One region of the Bradyrhizobium sp. USDA 376 genome, then DNA from elsewhere that is predicted to be linked to it. Evidence: riboswitches for the same ligand, from Rfam matches in the RefSeq annotation. Region 1 holds a riboswitch; each other region holds the start of a gene.
The links. A riboswitch is a leader RNA that binds a small molecule or an ion and turns the genes downstream of it on or off. The one in region 1 is predicted to bind cobalamin.
Positions count from the first base shown of each region.

Region 2: another riboswitch for cobalamin. It lies ahead of metE (5-methyltetrahydropteroyltriglutamate--homocysteine S-methyltransferase); the one in region 1 lies ahead of ACVJ19_RS31270 (TonB-dependent receptor).
Region 3: another riboswitch for cobalamin. It lies ahead of ACVJ19_RS23525 (DUF1636 family protein); the one in region 1 lies ahead of ACVJ19_RS31270 (TonB-dependent receptor).
Region 4: another riboswitch for cobalamin. It lies ahead of ACVJ19_RS23590 (energy-coupling factor ABC transporter permease); the one in region 1 lies ahead of ACVJ19_RS31270 (TonB-dependent receptor).

Region 1 is NZ_JBSSGN010000001.1:6,720,042-6,725,222, reverse strand. Features, by position in the region: gene ACVJ19_RS31290 (adenylate/guanylate cyclase domain-containing protein) at 1-506, shown strand, start outside; gene ACVJ19_RS31285 (hypothetical protein) at 634-810, shown strand; gene ACVJ19_RS31280 (hypothetical protein) at 964-1,176, shown strand; gene ACVJ19_RS31275 (hypothetical protein) at 1,666-1,887, shown strand; cobalamin riboswitch at 1,952-2,149, shown strand; gene ACVJ19_RS31270 (TonB-dependent receptor) at 2,263-4,482, shown strand; gene ACVJ19_RS31265 (hypothetical protein) at 4,545-5,123, shown strand.
Region 2 is NZ_JBSSGN010000001.1:9,190,381-9,195,561, reverse strand. Features, by position in the region: gene ACVJ19_RS43200 (thermonuclease family protein) at 1-151, opposite strand, end outside; gene ACVJ19_RS43195 (hypothetical protein) at 1,286-2,011, opposite strand; gene ACVJ19_RS43190 (hypothetical protein) at 2,357-2,647, opposite strand; cobalamin riboswitch at 2,999-3,200, shown strand; gene metE (5-methyltetrahydropteroyltriglutamate--homocysteine S-methyltransferase) at 3,302-5,181, shown strand, end outside.
Region 3 is NZ_JBSSGN010000001.1:5,041,779-5,046,959, forward strand. Features, by position in the region: gene ACVJ19_RS23515 (cobyric acid synthase) at 1-353, opposite strand, end outside; gene cobO (cob(I)yrinic acid a,c-diamide adenosyltransferase) at 359-994, opposite strand; cobalamin riboswitch at 1,034-1,253, shown strand; gene ACVJ19_RS23525 (DUF1636 family protein) at 1,350-1,724, shown strand; gene cobW (cobalamin biosynthesis protein CobW) at 1,721-2,755, shown strand; gene cobN (cobaltochelatase subunit CobN) at 2,755-5,181, shown strand, end outside.
Region 4 is NZ_JBSSGN010000001.1:5,053,045-5,058,225, reverse strand. Features, by position in the region: gene cobT (nicotinate-nucleotide--dimethylbenzimidazole phosphoribosyltransferase) at 1-315, opposite strand, end outside; gene cobF (precorrin-6A synthase (deacetylating)) at 326-1,075, opposite strand; gene ACVJ19_RS23590 (energy-coupling factor ABC transporter permease) at 1,115-1,792, opposite strand; cobalamin riboswitch at 1,830-2,049, opposite strand; gene cobA (uroporphyrinogen-III C-methyltransferase) at 2,095-2,826, opposite strand; gene ACVJ19_RS23580 (cobyrinate a,c-diamide synthase) at 2,823-4,133, opposite strand; gene cobM (precorrin-4 C(11)-methyltransferase) at 4,133-4,915, opposite strand; gene ACVJ19_RS23570 (cobalamin biosynthesis protein) at 4,912-5,181, opposite strand, start outside.

The DNA of each region.
Region 1 (5,181 bases):
CCATGCCCGCACTGTGCGACCTGCGGATCGGCATTGCCACCGGCGAGGTCCTGACCGGCAGCATCGGCTCCGAGTTGATGATGAGCTTCACCGTGATGGGCGATGCCGTGAACCTCGCCTCGCGGCTCGAGGCCGTCAACAAGGTCTACGGCACCCGCATCCTGATCGCGCAGGCGACGGCGGATGCGATCGGCGCGCATCTCGAGCTGCGCGAGATCGATCGTCTCGCGGTCGCCGGCCAGAGCGCGCCGCAGGCGATCTTCGAGGTGATCGGCAGGGCAGGCGCGCTGACGGAGGCGCAAGCGAGCCTGCGAGAGCATTATGCCGAAGGTCTTGCCGCCTATCGCACCTGCCGCTTCGCCGAAGCCCGTGCCGCCTTCAACGCGGCGCTCGAAGCTGTGCCTGGCGATGGTCCCTCGCGCACGCTGCTCGATCGCATCGCGCAGTTGGAGGCCAATCCGCCGGAGGAGGGCTGGGACGGCGCCTGGCGGTTGGAGCAGAAATAGGTAGCGGCATCCTCTTCTCGCCGCCTGCGCCGACGAAAATTGATGCTACCCCATAACCATGTTCGCCGTGACCTATTTCCGGGGCTTAGGCTCATTGGTCCTTGTGGCGTTTGATGGGGACACGCCGATGACAGAACTTGAGGACAGGCTGGAACGGTTCGAGACGCTCACGGCCGAATGCGAGCTGATCGCCAAGCTCGCCACCGACAGCACCAAGCGCGCATTCTATCTGAAACTGTCAGAACAGTACCGCCAACTCGCGGTGGACATGCGGCAGGTGATCGCGACGAAAACTGCGGCCTGACGCCGGCTGCAATCCGTTTTTAATCTTTGGCGCGCATCCTCCAGGGATGCGAGCGCGGGGCTTCCACGGTTGCTCGCGGTGGGAATGCAGGGGTCCGTTGCGGTGCAACGTGCCTCGCTGACGTCGCTTTGCCACTCTCTACAGGGCAATCCCATGCGCCTTCTTGCAGTCCTTGTTCTCGCGCTCGCAATGGCAGCCTGCAACCAGGAACAGGACATCACCGGGTCGACCTCGACCTGCCCGATGCGGAACTACAGCTCGTACAATGCGCGCGACATGAACCAGTGCGTGGCCGCCTGCAAGGCGTGCGACCACGGCACCACGGTCACCTGCACCACCTCCTGCACCCTCAAGGGCGCGCACTGAGCCTTTCAGCCGGATGCCGGCGGATCGGGAACAGCGAGTCCGTTGGCGCCGCACGGCATGAGGCGGGCGGTGCTTGGGCACCGGAACGATTCACATGGGTTAATCATTGAAGGAGCGGGCAGGACGCGGAGTCCGATGGAATGGGTATGCTCGATCCCGGGCGGTTTCTGGTGTCTTGCTCGCAATGCGAGGCCTGGCCGATGGCCGCCAATGTGAAACGTTCGAGCTGGTCGGCGTCCCCGCATGAGGTTCGCTTCGTGTGCCCGCGCTGTCGCCGCGAGGAGACCGCGATCGTTTCTGCCTCCGGCGAGTTGACGCCAATCCGGCGCGTCGACGTTCCGCCGCGCGACGTGGCTGCGGCCTGGGCTCAGGCGCAGCGTCCGAGAGGCCGGACCTAGACGGCCGACACATCGCTCGCTTGCGTTTTGGAACCCGGCCGGTCACCGAAGCGTTTCCGCCTCCGACATCAACGCGATCGAGGCTGTGCGAATGATCAGCGAGCATTTCGACACCCGCACCCGCATCAACATGAAGCTGGCACTGGACCGGGTCTGCCGCAATCGCCCCGACGGCGAGGACCACGACTTCCGCAGATCGGTCGCTGAAAACATCATCCGCTGTGCGCTGGCAGGCCGCACCGGCATCGGCCAGCTCGTCGACGCCGGCGAGCGGGCGATGATCAGGACGCAGGCGGAGCGGGAGCCGGTGTGATCGTGTTCGCCTGACGTTCGGGCTCATCGTTCGACCGGTCGATTGACTCAACCTGCGAACGCCCCGTAGATTGATCGGTGACGGTTCTCCTCATGGAGATCAAAAGGGAACGTGGTGCGGGATTTTCCCAAAACCACGGCTGCCCCCGCAACTGTAAGCGGTGAATCTTTCGTCATATGCCACTGGGAATCTCGGTCCTGGGAAGGCGACGTAGAGGTAACGACCCGCGAGCCAGGAGACCTGCCGTCAGCCGTGGTCACACGCGAAGATGTCGGTCGGGGAGTACAGACATTAGCTTCACACGAGCAATCCATCGCTCCGCGTGAAACCTCGTTCGCTGTGACGTGCCACTGACGTCATACCGAGGTTACAACTGTGTCCCGCATTGTCTCTGCCGCCAGGCGCCTCAGCGCCGGCCTTGTCGCATCCATTTACCTCCATTCGCTCGATCTCTCCGTCGCCCGGGCGCAGCAGGCTGCCAACGAGCAGCTGCCGCCGGTCGAGGTGACCAACTCCGACGATCAGAACCGCACCCGCGCCAGGGCGACGGGCGATGGCGACGTGGTGAGGAGGCGTGCGCCGTCGAGCGGCGCCGGCTCATCCGGCTCCGGCAATGCGGCTGCCGCCAGCAACGGGGGTATCGTCGGGGCCGCTACGACCGTCATCACGGCCACGGACATCGCGCATTCGCCGTCGCAGACCCTTGCCGAGATCATCGCAACGCAAGTAGCGGGCGCCCAGATCACGACGCTCTATGGCGGCCCGATCGGCGCCAGGACCAGCGTCGACCTGCGCGGCTTCGGCGCTTTTGCGACCGCCAACACGCTGGTGCTGGTCAACGGCCGGCGGCTGAACGACATCGACATGGCGCAGGTGGACCTCTCCACCATCCCGCTCAATTCCGTCGAGCGCATCGAAATCACGCGCGGCAATTCGGGCGCGGTGCTTTACGGCGACAACGCAGTCGGTGGCGTGATCAACATCGTCACCAAGAACGGCATCGGCGGACCGCCCGTGACCGCGCGCATCGAGGCCGGCTTTGGCTTGTTCAATACGAAGCTTGGCAACATCTCGACCTCGCTCAATTCCGGTCCATGGTCGACCTCGTTTTACGGCAACACCGTCAAGACCGACGGCTACCGCGACAACAATCGCTATTCCCAGGAGAACGGCGTCGGCAATCTGAACTATACGACACCTGGCCTCTCCGCGTTCCTGACCGTGACAGGCGACAATCAGGAGCTGCGACTGCCGGGTGGCCGCACCGTCGATCCCTCGATCGGCGTCGACGAGCTCGCAACCAATCGGAAGGGGACCAGCACGCCCTTCAACTACGCCAACCAGCAGGGGTTTAGCGCGACAGCGGGCTTCACCAAGACTTTGGTCAACGGCGTCGATCTCATCGTCGATGGCGGCGTACGCGACAAGAAGCAGCAGAGCGCGTTCTTCTCCAGCCCAACGCCGGTTCCTGCACTCTTCACGTCAACCTATGTCGATGCCGGTCTGACGACATGGTCGATCACGCCGCGCCTCAGCGTGAAGAGCCTGCTGCTGGGGATGCCGTCGCAGCTCTTGACCGGCATCGATTATTACGATGCGAACTTTCAGCAGAACCGCGGCGCCGGGCAGGGGCTCGCGCCCTGGCACAATTACGCGCTGAGACAGCAGACGGTTGCGGGCTATTTTCAGCACACATTGAGTGTGCTGCCCACGACCGACATCTCCTACGGCGCGCGGATGCAGAATGTCAGTCTCTCCGCACGCGACAATTTCGACCCGGCGGCACCCTTCAACACCGATATCGGCGCGCTCCCGCTGCGGAGCGATGAGACCCAATACGCGCTGCATCTCGGCGCGGAGCATCGCCTCAACGACATGGTCTCGCTGTTCGGCCGTGCGGCGCGCGCATTCCGCACGCCTGACGTGGACGAGCGCGTGTCGTCGGGCCCGTCGTTCGATCCCTTCACCTTCGCTCCGATCCCGCAAACCTTCCAGCTCAAGACCCAGACCTCGCAAGACATCGAGGGCGGGCTGCGCATCAAAGGGGGCGGGCTGCAGTTGCAGAGCAGCCTCTATCTGATGGACCTCGCCAACGAGATCCATTTCAGCCCGATTCTGTTCTACAACACCAATCTCGATCCGACCCGCCGCTACGGCTCGGAAACCAGTCTGTCCTATCGCGTCAACGACGAGCTGCTGCTGCGCTCCGGCATGGCCTATACGCGGGCCGTCTTCCGCGGAGGCGTCTGGGCCGGCAACGACGTGCCGCTGGTGTCGCGCTACACCGCGAGTGCGGGTCTCACATGGAACATCTGGCAGAACTACGTGGTGCTCGACGCCACCGCACGCTTCTGGAGCGAGCGGCGCATGGACAACGACCAGGCGGGAACCCAGAAGCCGATCCCTGCCAACGCCACGATCGACCTCAAGCTCAGCGGTCAATATGAGCGCTATTTCTGGTCCCTCAGCGTCAACAATGTGCTGAACGCGCTCTACTACGACTATGCGATCGCCAGCACCTTCACCGGCGGCCGCTTTAGCGCGTACCCGCTGCCCGGCCGCACCTATCTGCTCAAGGCCGGTGCCACGTTCTGATCCCCGGTGGGGCTGTCACATGCTCCCGAATGTACTAGAATTCGAAACGAAGGAGATTACCAATGGCTCTCGACATCCTGCCGTCTCAAGGCGACCGTTTCCGGCTTTATCCGGTCACGCCGCGCCTCGCGCCGATGTTCTGCTTTGCGCTGCTGTCGGGAGCATGCGCGCTGGCAAGCTTCGCGCTGGCCTGCGCAACACCGTTTGCCGCGTTCGCCGTCGTGGCGGCGGCGATGCTGCCGATGCGACCGGCGCTGCTCGTCGTCTCCAGTGCTTGGCTGGTGAACCAGGGCATCGGCTTCGGTCTGCTGCACTATCCGGTCGATGGCAGCACTCTCGCCTGGGGTTTTGTGATCGGTGCCGCTGCGCTGGTTGCGACCGCGGTCTCGTCCGCCGTGCTCCGTGCGCTGCCGCAGGGGCGCGTGCCGCTGATGCTGGCGATAACGCTCGTCGCCGCCTATGCGGCCTATGAGCTGGCGCTGTTTTCCGCGACACCGTTGCTTGGCGGAGAGGGTGCCTTCACCACGGCCATCGTCACGCGGATCGGGCTGACCAGCGCCCTCTGGCTCGCCGGCCTCGTTGCCGCCTGCGAGGTCGTCCGCCTGGTCGATCCGTTCCGCCGCAAGGCGATGTCGGCCTGAGCGGGCACGCATCCGGGCTACGGGACTCTCGTTGACCCGACGGGCAAAACACCCCGCG
Region 2 (5,181 bases), 2.5 Mb from region 1:
TCTCAGGAGCTTCGATGCCTGAGAGCCGAACGTTGGTTTTCTCGATCTCGATCGTATTGCCGTCGAGGATGCGCGGAGCACCGCTGAGCGTCGCGGCGCAGACCGGAGATGTGACGAGAGCGAGCAATGCGAACATAATTCCGCGGTTCACCGACAATAACCTTTCGCTCCTGATCCACGTTTCACGCACGATACGGTGCCGATACATTCGACTGCTTGACAGCATTATGTGCGTTATTCCGCCGGCATTTCCGAGCGCTCTATGAGCGCTTCGCCGGAACGCGAACCTACGGCCTGACGCTGCGTAAGGATCAAGTGATTTCTTCGGGGCGGGCGGCGGTATTCTTCGAGCATCGGCTCTCTCACTAGGACCGCGCTGTACCCTCCACCTGAGGGGGAAATCCTCGCGGGCGGGCCGAACGGGCGATGCTGAACAAACCCGAACCCCGGAATGTTGTGTTTTGCAAAAAAGGAGACCGACTATGAAGCGCCGGCGCTCGCGGTGGAGTCAGGCGTTGAGGAGCAACCTTGTTCTGGTCGGCCACGGCTCCCAGCGGCAATCTTGCCGCTGCCGACGGTTCTGCGATGAAATTTCGCATTTCACACGAAAAGATGTGAAAAATCTTGTCTGGCTCGCTCTGACCGATTTAGAAGAAGACGCAATGGAGTTCAGCGTAGACGCCCGCGCATAACTTAGCTCCTTGCGCGAGCAAACCGCGCAAATCCGATGCCTTTTCCGCCCGGCAGGATGATCGTTGATGTCGACCAGGGCAGGTGGAGCACAGTTATAGAAGTGTTTTCCATGCTTCGAAATCCGGATCTATGACGTGCAGACGAATGGGTGCCAGATAAGCTAGGGCCGAGCCAGTCTGGTCCTCGACGTTCTTGCGTACGGCTCTGAGCTTCCCGGTCTGCACGCTCCGAAATGCGCAAGCGCCCAGCGGTATGCTGGGTTGCTACCGGTGAACGGTTTCCGGTAACTTCCTCGCCGGCTTCGTCTCAGCACTCATTTCCTGGTGCCTTCGACGTTGCTACGCAAACTGATGTCCTCACACCGGGTGGAGTGAAGGCGGGAAAACCACATCTCGCAAGCTCGTGCGCGCCGCTGACACTAGGCGGAACAAACGGAATCGCGCGGCCCGACCTTCTTGCGACGGGACGGACTGCTGCGAGAAAGGCACCCGGACCGTTGCGGATGCTAAAACAAAGCAAGTGTAGAGCGCGTATGTCTTGCAATAGGTTCGAGGCGCTCCGCCACTGCGGCAAGATGTTGCTCTGCGGCGGTTTACTCAGGCCTTGGCTCTCCTAAGTCTTCCTCTTCTTTTGGCTCGGTGCGTTGGAACCAGGAGCCAGGGGGAAATTTCGCGATGCGTTTGGCAAAGGAGGATTGTGGCTCCCAATCCTGTCCTTCTCTCTTCTCGAAAGTGATGACCCCGTTGTGTGTAAAATAACGTGGTCCTTGGATACTACAATTCACCAAGAGCAGAACGCGCCACACGCCACCCTTCTCGGCCGGTTTATCATTCCGCTTCGGTAAGTAGTCCACTCCAACTGGTTCAATGATAGTGCAGCGGCCCTGCCGCAGAAGATCGCCGAGCCGGCCTTGCGGGGTAGTCACAAAGTTGAAGTTGGCCGGATCATGCAGAAAGCGAAGATTTGCGTCCCTTTCGCCATCTGCGACTTCACTGGCGATTAGGGAGAGCGCCAGGGCGCGCCAGCCCAATTCCATCGGCTTCGCATAAGTCGACGCAAGTTCAAGCGTGCCGTCGAGGGCGATCTTCCAGGCGATAACGTACTGTTCGTCCGATTTGTTGTCCCGGTGTCTGGTCCACGAAACGAAAATAAAGTCGTTTTGGCCAAGTTCAACAACGCCCCACATTTGAGGCACGAACTGTGCCACCTTCGAGACATTGGAGATAATTTGTTCTATCGTCTCACCATCTTGCGCTCGCCAAGTTGACTTCAGTCGTTCGACAAGGGGACTGTCGCTGGCCCGAATATTATTGCTCATGGCAGCCGGCCAGGCGAGGCAGATTAAAAATCCGACCACGCTAAGCCATAGCGCGGGTCTTCCAGGCATTCTCTTCATAACCCTCGGCCTATCGCGTTTCATCCAAATATCTTGTGAAGCAGGCAACCTCGAACCTGCTATGCCATCGCAAGAAGTTTACGGGGATGCACCCGCTAGCTGTCCCGCGCGAGCAGGCGCTCCCCTCTATGTCATGCGCAGCTAACTTCCCCGGCAGCGACTGCGTCAATTGGCTGAGCTGGACCTGCCCAGAGGAGGAGACTGGGCATTCCGAGGGTCTGCATTCTTCGTGCCAGGCAATAGGCGGAAAATTTCACGGAGTTTGTGTCACTCTTGTCGACTTTCCGACCTTTGCATGTTTTCGATGTTTCTGTTTGGCGTATCCGCCGCAGCTTGTGCATCCATGTCCCGCACCGGATATTTAGCAGAAGAGTTGAACGCCTCGATGCCGGATGCCTGTGGACGGAAGTGGGTTTGCCGCCATTGAGCTGTGTGGTTCGCTATCGTGCCGCCCGCGTTCGAGCTGCGTGATTGCCAAGCACCAAGCCGGCTTGATCCCAGCTCTGAAGTCTGGGTGGCACGCAAATCAACCCCTCGCCAGTTGCTAAATTTCGCCACGTGCCTTGGCCTATTCGCCGCAGATCCTTTAGTTGAGCGAAGAGCTGGCTAGCTGAGGTGCTGGGCGAACCTCTGGAAATCGCAAAGCCGCATTGAAAGCGCTCTGATATAACGTCGGTACTCCCGCCGGCAGGCTGCTTCTGTCCCTTTCATCAATTTAGCGTGCGGCTCCGCCTCAAGGCAGCTCCGATGCTTATCCGGCATCTGAGAAGGATATGTCTGATTATGACATCTCTGATGAGAGAATGTTTCTAGATGGTGAAGTCACAGAGATGCACGGTCATTCGGCTAGCGGATGTCGCAGATTAGCTTGCACATAATCTGAGAGGTTGACGGAAGAGTTCTCCTGCCGATAATCCAAGTCGTCGAGGTTCTCCGGTTCCCATTGATCCGGAGCTAAGAGGGAAGCCGGTGCAAATGCCGGCTCTGCCCCCGCAACTGTGAGCGGCGAGCCGCTGTCCGACGATGTCGCTGAAGCCTGCACGGCTTCGGGAAGGCCGGACAGCAGCGATGACCAGCAAGCCAGGAGACCGGCCCCGACAATATATTGGTCCACGGGCGGGGTGTCTCGGTGGTGCGCCAAGCAGCCGTCGCACGCGCGACTTCTCCTGCCTGCGTCCGCCATGGCCTTTGTCCCCAACAGGGGTTAACGCTATGTCTCCTCTCTCTCTTCCAGTTGCTACGCTCGGAACGCCACGCATCGGCCCAAGGCGTGAGCTCAAGCTCGCTCTAGAAAGCTACTGGGCTGGAAAGATTAGTGAACAGCAGTTGCACGAAGACGCATTCGGCCTACGCGCAGCGAACTGGGCTCGTCAAAAATCGCTCGGCGTCACGATCATTCCGTCAAACGACTTCTCGCTGTATGATCAGGTGCTCGATACAAGCGTCATGGTTGGCGCAATCCCGGAGATCTACGCCGCGAACGGAGAATCCGTTTCGCTCCAAACGTACTTCGCCATGGCCCGCGGATCGCAATGCGGCGAGCAGGATGCGAGTTGCGCCCAGAGCCCGCGGGGATCTGGCGTGCCCGCGCAGGAAATGACCAAGTGGTTCGATACCAACTACCACTACATGGTTCCTGAGTTTTACCGGGGACAGGCGTTCAGACTGTGCTCTCGCAAACCCGTCGAAGAGTATGAGGAAGCGAGGGCTCTTGGCTTTCAGACCCGCCCTGTCCTGATCGGGCCGGTCACATTTTTAAAGCTCGGCAAGAGTACCGATAGTGCGTTCCAGCCCCTCTCTCTCCTCGATGATCTGATACCCGTCTATATCGACCTTCTGCATGAATTAGCCAAACGAGGGGCAAGTTGGGTTCAGTTTGACGAGCCCTGCCTGGTCCTTGATCTGGATGAGGCGGCGCGAAATTCGTTGCTGCACGCCTATAACCGGTTCGCAAAGGAGGGACCCGCTATCAAGATCATGCTTGCGAGCTATTTCGGCGCCCTAGGCGACAATCTGGATACTGCCTTGAGCCTGCCAATTTCCGGTCTGCACGTCGATTTGGTTCGAGCGCCAGAACTATTGGATCAGATCGTTGCTGACGGCCGAAGTGATCTCGTCATGTCGCTCGGTGTCATCGACGGCCGGAATGTGTGGCGGTCGAACTTGCCGTCGCTCCGTCAGCGGCTGAAGCCCTCGATTGCGAAGCTTGGCAGGCACCGTGTACAGCTCGCTCCATCCTGCTCGCTGCTTCACGTGCCGGTCGATGTTGAACTCGAGACCGGGCTCGCGTCCGACGTCAAGAGCTGGCTTGCTTTCTCGGTTCAGAAGATGCGTGAGCTTGCGATCCTGGCGCGGGTACTCGCAGGCGACCAGAATGTTGGGCTAGCTCTTGCCGAGTCGGAATGCGCTGCGACTGCCCGCCGGACCTCGCCGAAGATCCATAATGCCAACGTCGCTGTCCGAATGAGGGCGATCGATCAGACGATGCGCCAGCGCGCCACCCCGTTTGCCCGTCGTTCCGAGATCCAAAGGGAACGCTTTGGACTACCGGCTTTTCCCACCACGACGATAGGATCGTTTCCGCAGACCACAGCGGTGCGAAATGCTCGCGCGGCGCATGCGCGAGGTGCGATGAGCGAGGAGCAATACGACAGGTTCCTCAAAGAGGAGATAGCCCGCGCCGTACGTTGGCAGGAGGACATCGGTCTTGACGTCCTCGTTCATGGCGAATTCGAGCGTAATGACATGGTGCAGTACTTCAGCGAGCAACTCGCCGGCTTCGCATTTACAAGGAATGGATGGGTTCAGTCCTATGGTTCGCGCTGCGTTAGGCCCCCGATCCTGTTTGGCGATGTAGTGCGGCCGAAGCCGATCACCGTGGAATGGTGGCGCTACGCGCAATCACTAACTAGTAAGCCGATGAAGGCGATGTTGACCGGACCGGTGACGATCCTGAACTGGTCGTTTGTTCGCGATGATATTCCTAGAAGCGAGGTCTGCCGTCAGCTTGCGCTCGCGATGCGCGATGAAGTCCGCGATCTCGAGAATGCCGGTGCGGCGATGATACAGATCGACGAAGCTGCACTTCGCGA
Region 3 (5,181 bases), 1.7 Mb from region 1:
CTCTTGAGCACCGCGCCCATCAGCGAGGGCTTCATCGCCGCATACTCGCGCGCACGCGCGGTGGCAATGCGCTTTCCATGCACGACGACCTGTGCGCCGACATCGGTCTCGGGCTTCAGCAGCACCGGATTCATGTCGGTGTGCGGCTCGACGCCGGCGGCGAGCGCCTGCAGCGCCTGGGCGCGGCCGATCTCGCCGCCATCGACGGTGACGGCCGCGTTGTTCGACATGTTCTGCGGCTTGAACGGGAGCACACGCAGGCCGCGCCGCGTGAACGCGCGCGCAAGGCCGGCGACGATGAGCGATTTGCCCACGTCCGAGCCGGCTCCCTGGATCATCAATGCGCGTGCCATCGAAATCAGAACTCGACGCCGGCCTGTGCCTTGATGCCGGAGCGGAACGGGTGCTTCACCAGCGTCATCTCGGTGACGAGGTCGGCAATCTCGATCAGCTCGTCCTTGGCGTTGCGCCCGGTGAGCACGACATGCGTCATCGGCGGCTTCTGTGTGGTCAGGAACTCGACGACCTCGGCGATGTCGAGATAGTCGTAGCGCAGCGCGATGTTGATCTCGTCGAGCACGACCATGCGCAGGCTGGAATCTTGGATCAGCTCCTTCGCCTTCTCCCAGCCGGCGCGCGCGGCGGCGATGTCGCGGGCGCGGTCCTGAGTCTCCCAGGTGAAGCCTTCGCCCATGGCGTGGAACTGGCAGAGGTCGCCGAAATGGCCGGTGAGCAGGCGCCGCTCGCCGGTTTCCCAGGCGCCCTTGATGAACTGCACGACCGCGCAGGGGAAGCCGTGGGCGACACAGCGGACGATCATGCCGAAGGCGGAGGAGGACTTGCCCTTGCCCGCGCCGGTATGGACGATGATGAGGCCCTTTTCGCCGCTCTTGGTCGCCATGATCTTGTCGCGGGCGGCCTTCTTCTTCGCCATTTTCTGGGCGTGCCGGGCGTCGGTTTCCTCGGCCGTTTGGGTATCCGGTTCAGGCGTCATCTGACGGGTCCTTCGGCTTGACAAGAGGCGGCCGGGGGCAAATGGTGGCCCGGCGTTGGTTCCTGTCCTATGACAGGCGAAGAGGGAATGCGATAGGGTCCGAATCGGCAAGATTTGGGTCCAAAATGCAGCCGCCCCCGCGACCGTGACCGGAGAGATGCCCGAAGCCACTGATTCCCACGGGAATCGGGAAGGCGGGGATCGAAGGGCAAAACCCTGCTCCGCAAGCCGGGAGACCTGCCAGCGCGGACGAGTTTTGGACCGGCGGACGGGGTGTTCCGCGACGGGGAAGCGGGCCTTCAGGAGAATGGTCCGTGTGCCTCATCGCCTCCCGATGTTTATCCTGGAAGAGGCGATGACCGTCACACTTCACGTCTGCATCACCTGCCGCGCCGGCCAGACGCTTGGCGAGGGCGAGACCACGCCCGGCAAGCGCCTGCATGGTGCGATTCTCGAGGCCGGCGTGCCCGAGGGTGTCAATGTGGTTCCCGTCGAATGCCTGTCGGCATGCAGCCAGGGCTGCTCGGTCGCGCTCAGCGCGCCCGGCCGCTGGTCCTACGTCTATGGCCGCCTGTCGGATGCGAATGCGCAGGACGTCGTCGCCGGCGCCGCGGCCTATGCGGCGGCACCCGATGGCCTCGTGCCCTGGCGCAGCCGCCCCGAAATCTTCCGCAAGCAATCGCTTGCCCGCATTCCCCCCATCGCCGTCGTGCCGGAGGCCGCTGAATGAACTCGCTCGCAAAAGTCCCCGTCACGGTGGTTACGGGGTTTCTCGGTTCCGGCAAGACCACGCTGATCCAGCATCTGCTCAGCAATGCCAACGGCAAGAAGCTCGCCGTGCTCGTCAACGAGTTCGGCAGCGAGGGTGTCGATGGTGAGATCCTGAAGTCCTGCGCCGACGCCAATTGCCCGGAGGAGAACATCGTCGAGCTCGCCAATGGCTGCATCTGCTGCACCGTCGCCGACGATTTCATTCCGACCATGGAGCAGCTTTTGGCGCGGCCGGTGCGGCCTGATCACATCCTGATCGAGACTTCGGGCCTGGCGCTGCCGAAGCCGCTGCTGAAGGCGTTCGACTGGCCGGAGATCCGCTCGCGCATCACGGTCGACGGCGTCATCGCACTCGCCGATGCCGAGGCTGTGGCCGCCGGCCGTTTCGCGCCGGACCCGGCTGCGGTCGAAGCGCAGCGTGCGGCGGACGAGAATCTCGATCACGAGACGCCGCTGTCGGAAGTGTTCGAGGACCAGATCGCCTGTGCGGATATCGTGCTGCTGACCAAGGCCGATCTCGCCGGCAGCGCAGGGATTGAAGCCGCCAAGGCGGCGATCACCGCCGAGATGCCGCGGCGCGTGCCGATGCTGCCCGTCACCGACGGCGCAATCGATGCGCGCGTGATCCTCGGTCTCGGCGCTGCCGCGGAGAATGATCTCGCCGCGCGCCCCTCGCATCATGATGGCGAGGAGGAGCACGAGCATGACGATTTCGCTTCCGTCGTGATCGATCTTCCGGAAGTTGCCGATATCGATGCGCTGGTCGCTTCCGTGCAGCGTCTGGCGCGCGAGCAGAACGTGCTGCGCGCCAAGGGCTACATCGCGGTCGCGGGCAAGCCGATGCGCTTGTTGCTGCAGGCCGTCGGCGAACGCGTGCGCCACCAGTTCGACAAGCCCTGGGGCGCGGGTCTCAGGCAGTCAAAGCTCGTCGTGATCGGCGAGCATGGTGACATCGACGAGGCCGCGATCAGGTCAGGACTTGGTATCTGATGCACGTCGTCTTCCGCGAGAGCCACGGTCTGGAGGAGACCGCGACGCCAAGAGACATCGGCCAGGACCCGGCTGATCTCGTGGTGCTCTCGTACTCGGATTCGGACCTTGCCGCGTTCGCGGCCGGCTGGCGGCGAGGCCGTGACAGCCTGCCGTCGCTGCGGCTCGCCAATCTCGCGGAGCTGCGTCATCCGCTGTCGGTCGACACCTATATCGAGCGCACGCTGTCGCAGGCGAGGGGCATCCTGGTGCGCCTGATCGGCGGCGAGTCCTATTGGCCGTACGGGCTCGCGGCTCTCCAACAACTCGCGAAGGATCGCGGCATTGTGCTGGCCGTGCTGCCGGCCGATGGCCGCGACGACACCCGGCTCGATGCATATTCGACATTGCCGGTCTCGACGCTGCGGCGGCTGAAGGTGCTCTGCGACACCGGCGGCCCGGTCGCGGCGCAAGCCGCGATCGCGCAGCTTGCGCTGGCCTCGGGGCTTTATGCAGGCCCGGTCGCCGGCGAGATGACCGTTCCCGAGATGGGCTTTTACGATCCCGCGCGCGGCGTCATTGCTGCGCCGACGTCGGACGAGGGAAAGCCGCGCGCGCTGGTGACCTTCTATCGCTCCTATCTCACCGCGGCCGACACCGGCCCCGTCGATGCACTCATCGCGGCGTTGCGTGACAACGGTTTTGACGCGTATGGCGTGTTCGTCACTTCGTTGAAGGCTGCAGGCGTTGCCGATTGGCTGCGCGCATATCTCGCGCAAAATCCGCCGGCTGCGATCGTCAATGCGACGGCGTTTTCCGCGGTTGGCGACGACGGCACCACGCCGTTCGATGCCGCGACGTGTCCTGTGTTTCAGGTCGCGCTCTCCACCGCGCGGCGTGAGGACTGGATGGAATCGCTGCGCGGCCTCTCGCCCGGCGACCTCGCGATGCATGTGGTGTTGCCCGAGGTCGATGGTCGTTTGTTCACCGGCGTGGTGAGCTTCAAGTCGGCCGCTGAGCGCGATCCCGATCTGCAGTTTTCGCACCTGGCTCATCGCGCGGATGATGAGCGCGTCAAGGCCGTCGCCGCGCGCGTCGCGGCCTGGCGGCACCTCGCGGAGAAGCCTGCCGGCGAGAAGCGCGCGGCGATCGTGCTCTCGAACTATCCGGGCCGTCCGCACCAGATCGCGCATGCGGTTGGTCTCGATGCGCTTGCTTCGGTCGAAGCCCTGGTAGCCGATCTCGCGGAGGCCGGCTTCGATGTCGCGCCGGTCCATGCGCTCGGCGAGACGCTGCTCGCGCAGCACCTGACCTGGAGCGTTGCCGATTATCGCGCCGCGCTCGCGCGTCTTCCGCAAGCCTTGCAGGATGAGCTCGCGCGAGCCTGGGGCGCACCGGAGAATGATCCGAGCTGCCGCGACGGCGCGTTTCATTTCGCGGGCATGGCGTGCGGAAAGTCGATCATCGCGCTCCAGCCCGAGCGCGGCGAAACGGCGAGGCGCGATAACGATTATCACGATCTCGCCCGCACGCCGCGCCATGCCTATGTCGCGTTCTATCTCTGGCTCCGGCAGCAGGGTTGTGACGCCGTCGTGCATATGGGCGCGCATGGCACGCTGGAATGGCTACCCGGGAAATCGGTGGCGCTGTCATCGCGCTGCTGGCCGGAAGCACTGATCGGCGATCTCCCCGTCGTCTACCCCTTCATCGTCAACGATCCCGGCGAGGCCGCGCAGGCCAAGCGGCGCATCGGCGCGGTGACGATCGGCCATCTGCCGCCGCCGCTCGAAAGATCAGCCGTGCCGGAGGGCTTGCGCCGGCTGGAGCGGCTCCTTGACGAATATTCGACCGCCGATGGTCTCGATCCCGCGCGCCGACAACGATTGATCGCTGCGATCCGTGACGAGGCGCGCGCGGCAGGACTGGAGGACGATCTCGGTCTGGATGCATCGGCTGCACCGGCCGAAGCGATCCCGCGCATCGACCGCTTCGTCTGCGATCTCAAGGAAAGTCAGTTCGGCGACGGCCTGCATGTGTTCGGCCGCGGCGCTTGCGGCGAGGCGGAGCGGGATGCGCTGCGTGCTGCGCTCGCAGGACGGCGCATCGCGCCGGGACCGTCGGGCTCGCCCTATCGCGGCCGTCAGGACGTGTTGCCGACCGGGCGCAATCTCTTCGCCGTCGATCCGCGCGCGGTGCCGACGCCGTCGGCGCATGCGCAAGGCATCAAGCTCGCTGAAGAGCTGCTGCGGCGCCATCTGCAGGATCACGGCGACTGGCCGAAGGGCCTTGTCGTCGATCTCTGGGGTTCTGCGACGATGCGCACCGCGGGCGAGGAGTTTGCGATGGCGCTGCATCTGGCCGGCCTCGCGCCGCGCTGGGATCACGCCTCCGGCCGCGTCACCGGTTACGATATCATCGCGCCGGCCGAGCTCGGCCGTCCCCGCATC
Region 4 (5,181 bases), 1.7 Mb from region 1:
ACCCAGCTCGCGCGCCAGCACCGAGATCGCGGCGCCGCCCGAGGCAAAATTCGCCATCATCGCGATGGTGACGGCCTGCGGATAGGCCGACACGCCCTGCGCGACGATGCCGTGATCACCGGCGAAGATGATGATGGGCACGCGCGCGGCACGCGGCTGTTCGCTCGCTTGCAGGCCGGCGAGCTCGATCGCGAGCTGCTCGAGCCGGCCGAGCGCGCCGGTCGGCTTTGTGAGCTGTGCCTGACGCGCGATCGCCGCATCGCGATGGACCGCGGAGATCTCGGGGCATTTCCGGGTGACCCAGTCGGGGAGCATGCTGCCTCGCTTACGGCCTGCGCTTGAGGATGTAGCTGTCCATGATCCAGCCGTGCCGCTCGCGCGCCTCCTGCCGCGCAGCGACGATGCGCGGGCCCGCGTCGGTGAGCGCGCCGGATATGACGATCTGATCGGGCATGCCGAGATAGGCGCCCCACCAGATATGCAGGCCGGCCGGATCGAGCGACTGGAATGCGGTGCCGCCGTCGAGCATCACGACCACCGTATCGACGCCCTGCGGCCAGCCGGCTTCGCGCAAGCGACGGCCTGTCGTGACCAGAAAGGGCTCGCCGATATCGTTGAGCGGCAGCGCATGCGCCGCGCACAGCGCCTGGATCGATGTGATGCCGGGCACGACCTCGATGTCAGGCAAGGGATCGAGCCGGCGCGCAATACGCAGCGAGGAGTCATAGAGCGAAGGATCGCCCCAGATCAGCAGCGCGACCTTGCCGTCACCGCCGAGATGGCCTGCAATGGTCTGCGACCACGCGGCGGCCACGGCATCGTGCCAATCATCCACACCCTTGCGGTAGTCCGCCTCGGCTGCATCACGCACAGGAAGGTCGAACTCAACGATGCGCGTCGCTTTGTTGGTGAGCACGTCTGTGCAGATCGTCCGCCTGAGATCCGCGAGATCGGACTTGGCGCTTCCCTTGCGCGGGATCAGGACGAGATCGGCCGCGTTGATGGCGCGGATCGCGGCGCGCGTGAGCTGCGCGGGATCACCGCAACCGATGCCTATCAGGGAGAGCGTGAGCATCGGGCGTACGGGGCGGCCATGACAGCCGCCCCTTGTCTCTTAAGCCGCGTTGTGCAGGCGCGGGGTGACGAGGCCGGGCGCGGTAACACCGCGCAACGACTTCGCCAGCGCCAGCACGGCGAGATCGGCCAGCGGCTCGATCACGATGACCAGCGCGTAGGAGGCCGCAAACGTCGCGATGTTGGCGAGGTTGCTCATGGCAAAGCCGGAGCCATAAAGCGCCCAGAACGCCACCCAGGCGATCACGCCGGCCTGATAGGTCGTCGAGAGCGCCAGCGCCTGGCGATAGCTGAGATCGACATAGGCGGTGTTGCGCGAAATGATCCGCGCCGCGATCGCCTGGATACCGAACAGCGGCACCAGCAGCGTCGTGACGTTCATGCCATATTGCGGGATGTCAGCGGGCTCGAAGAACGCGCCCTGGAGCAGGAGGCCAAATGCAAGGCCGAGGGCTGCAGGCGCCGCGCCGAACAGCAGGAACAAGGTCGAGCCGAGGATGAAGTGCACCTCGGACACGCCGACCGGGAAGTGCGGCAGGATCTCGAAGAAGGTGAAGACGAGCGCGGTGGTCGCGAGGGTGCGCACGGCGAGCGAGCCGATACCCTGCTCGCGCACGGTCTCGGCCGCGAGCTTCAAGGCAACGCCACCTGCGGCGATGCCGGTTGCGTAACTCAACACGAGCTTGGCGCCCATCACGACGCCGGGTTCGATATGCATGGCTCAGTTCCTTCCTGCCGTCACACCCGACGGCCTTGGCCTCAAAACATGCACGGCCGGTCTCCTGGCTCGCGGTTCACTGGGGTTCTCCGGCCTTCCCGGACCTTGCGGCCCAGTGGCTGATCGGAGCCCCTCACCGCTTACAGTCGCGGGGGCGGCTGGGGTTTTGGGCGCCGCAACTGGGTCCGCCCATCCCCATTCCCGATTATGCTCCGGCGCTTTGCGCCGCGTCGAGCACCATGCCCCTCTTGTGTGCCCCTTTCGCATTGCGGGCGTCAAGGGGCGAACGGCGGCAGTGGCCATCATGACGGATATTCCCCGGCCAGCGCGCCGAACAGGATCACGGCGGCCGTCGAAGCTGCTCCGCCCCGTGCAAGCTGCTCGGCAAGCTCGGCAATCGTGGTGCGGACCAGCCGTTCGTCGGGCCGCCCGAGGGATTCGGCGAACAGCGCCGGGGTGGTTGGAGCGAGGCCGTGGGCGATCAATTTTGCGGCAAGCGCCGGAAAGGTGCGCCGGCCCATATAGACAACGGTAGTCGCTTCAGGATCGGCCAGCGCCGCCCAGTTCAGGTTGGGCGGCAGCTCGCCGGTGACATCGGCCCCGGTGACGAACTGGACTCGGCGTGAGGTGTGCCGTCGGGTCAGCGGAATGCCGGCTTGGGCCGCGGCGACGCAGGCCGAGGTGACGCCGGGAACGATCTCGTAGCCGATGCCGGCTTCGCGCAACGTCTCGATCTCCTCCTCGAGCCGGCCGAATATGCCGGCGTCGCCGGACTTCAAGCGAACGACGCGCACGCCGGTTGCGGCGTAGTCGACCAGCAGACGATTGACATGGTGCTGCTTGGTCGAAGGACGCCCTGCCCGCTTTCCCACCGCGACGAGATTGGCGCCGGGCCGGGCGAGATCAAGGATCGCGCCGGAGGCGAGGTCGTCATAGAGCACGACATCGGCCTCGCGCAGCAGCGCGGCGCCCTTCACGGTGAGGAGCTCGGGATCGCCGGGGCCGGCGGAGATGAAGGAGACGAAACCGCTCACCGGTCCTCCGCGATCAGATGGAAGAATGTGCCGGTGGCACGGCCGCGCTGCGAGCCGGTCTCGGCAATGACCGCGCCCGTTGCATCATGCACGACCGCCAGCGGCGTATCGGGTTGGGCAAGGATGGTCGAATAGTGGAACTCATGACCGCGCAGGCGTGCGCCCGCCTGATGCCCCGGCATCGGCACCGCGAGGGTGGCAAGACGATAGCCCAGATGCATGCGGCGCTTGGCAAAGCTCGTCTCCAGGCCAAGCAGGCCCGTCATCTCATGGCGGATGCCGTCGGCGTCGGTCAGGCCTGCGCCCAGCACCATATAGCCTCCGCACTCGCCGTGCACCGGACGCATCTCGGCGAAGGCGCGCAAGCCGCTGCGAAAGCGCGCATTGGCCGCGATCTTTCCCGCGTGAAGCTCGGGATACCCGCCCGGCAGCCAGCAGACGTCGGCGCTCGAGTCGGGCACTTCATCTGCGAGCGGCGAGAATGTGGAGATCTCCGCGCCCGCCGTACGCCACGCTTCCAGCATATGCGGATAGACGAAGGAGAATGCGGCATCGCGGGCCAGCGCAATGCGCTGCCCTGGCGGCGTCACATTCAGCCCGTTCGCCGAAGGTTGCGGCGACCAGCTGGCAGCGAAGCGCAGCACCGTATCGAGATCGACGTGCTCGGCGACGAAGCGCGCGGCCTCGTCGATCAGCTTTCCGATTTCGGCCTGCTCCTCCGCCTGCACAAGGCCGAGATGTCGCTTCGGCAAACTGATCTCGGCGTGGCGCGGCAGCGCGCCGAACACGGCAATGCCGGCATCGTTGAGCGCACGCCGCACGAGGTCTTCGTGGCGCGGGCTGGCGATGCGATTGAGCACGACGCCGGCAAGGCGCACGCCGGGGCGATAGTCGCGCAGGCCAGCGGCGATCGCCGCCGCCGTTTGCGCCTGCCCCGATGGATCGATCACCAGCACCACCGGCCAGCCCAGCATCTCCGCGATGTCGGCAGAGGCACCGGTGCCGGAAACACCGCGCGCTGCGACGCCATCGAACAGGCCCATCGAGCCTTCGGCGAGGACAATGTCGGCATCCGTGCCGCGGCTGACGAGATGCAAGATCGTCGCGCGGTCCATCGCCCAGCTATCGACGTTGACGGAGGCGCGTCCCGTGGCCGCCGCGTGGAACGCAGGATCGATGTAGTCAGGTCCGCTCTTGAAGCACTGCACCTCGAGGCCACGATTGCGCCAGGCGCGCGCAAGCGCCAGCGTCAGCGTGGTCTTGCCGACGCCGGACGCCGGCGCGGAGATGACGAGCCCTGCCGGCATCAGGAGACCTCCGGAAAGCGCGGCGACACTCCAACGGGCCGATAGCGGCGGTCGTAGTCGGCGGCATAGAGGCGGCTCTCGTCGAAATCCGCAGCGCCAAGGGTCTTACCGACCAGGATCAGCGCGGTGCGCTCCATCTCGGTACCAACGGCGGCATCCAGCGTCGCCAGCTTCGCGCGCACGATGCGCTGATCTGGCCAGCTCGCACGCCAGACGATCGCGACCGGGCAATCCGCGCCGTAATGTGGCGTCAGCTCGGCGACGACCTGGTCGAGCAGATGGATCGACAGATGGATCGCGAGCACCGCGCCGGTCGCGGCGAATGCGGCAAGATTCTCGCCTTCAGGCACCGCGCTGGCACGGCCGGGCGTGCGCGTCAGCACCACGGTCTGGGCAAGGCCGGGCAGCGTCAACTCGGCTTCCAGCGCCGCCGCGGCAGCAGAGAACGAGGGAACGCCGGGCGTGATGCTATAGGGAATACCGAGCGCGCGCAGGCGGCGGAGCTGCTCGCCCATCGCCGACCAGATCGAGAGATCGCCGGAATGCAGCCGCGCGACATCCTTGCTCTCTGCATGCGCAGCGACAATCTCCGCGACGATCTCGTCGAGCGATAGCGGCGCGGTGTTGACGATGCGCGCGCCGGGCGGGCAATGCGCCAGGACGCCTTCGGGCACCAGCGAGCCGGCATAGAGACAGACCGGACAGGCCGCGATCAGGTCGCGGCCGCGCAACGTCAGCAAATCGGGAGCGCCCGGCCCGGCGCCAATGAAATGCACGGTCATGCGCCGTCTCCTTCCGCGATCGCCGCGGTCGCGGTGCGATCCTGCGAGACGACGCGTGGCGCGATCAGCCGGGCCCGAGGGCCGGCCGCGGCGAGCGCCGCAGCTTCGGCAACAGATCCCGTGCCGAATATCTCCGCGATGAGCTTCGATTGCGTCGACGTGCCGATGCCGGCCAGCACGTCAGCCGGGACAGCCCTAATCGGCACGCCGCATTCACGTGCGAGCTGCTTCAGCGCCGCTGCGTCGGCCTTGTCGCTGACAGTTGC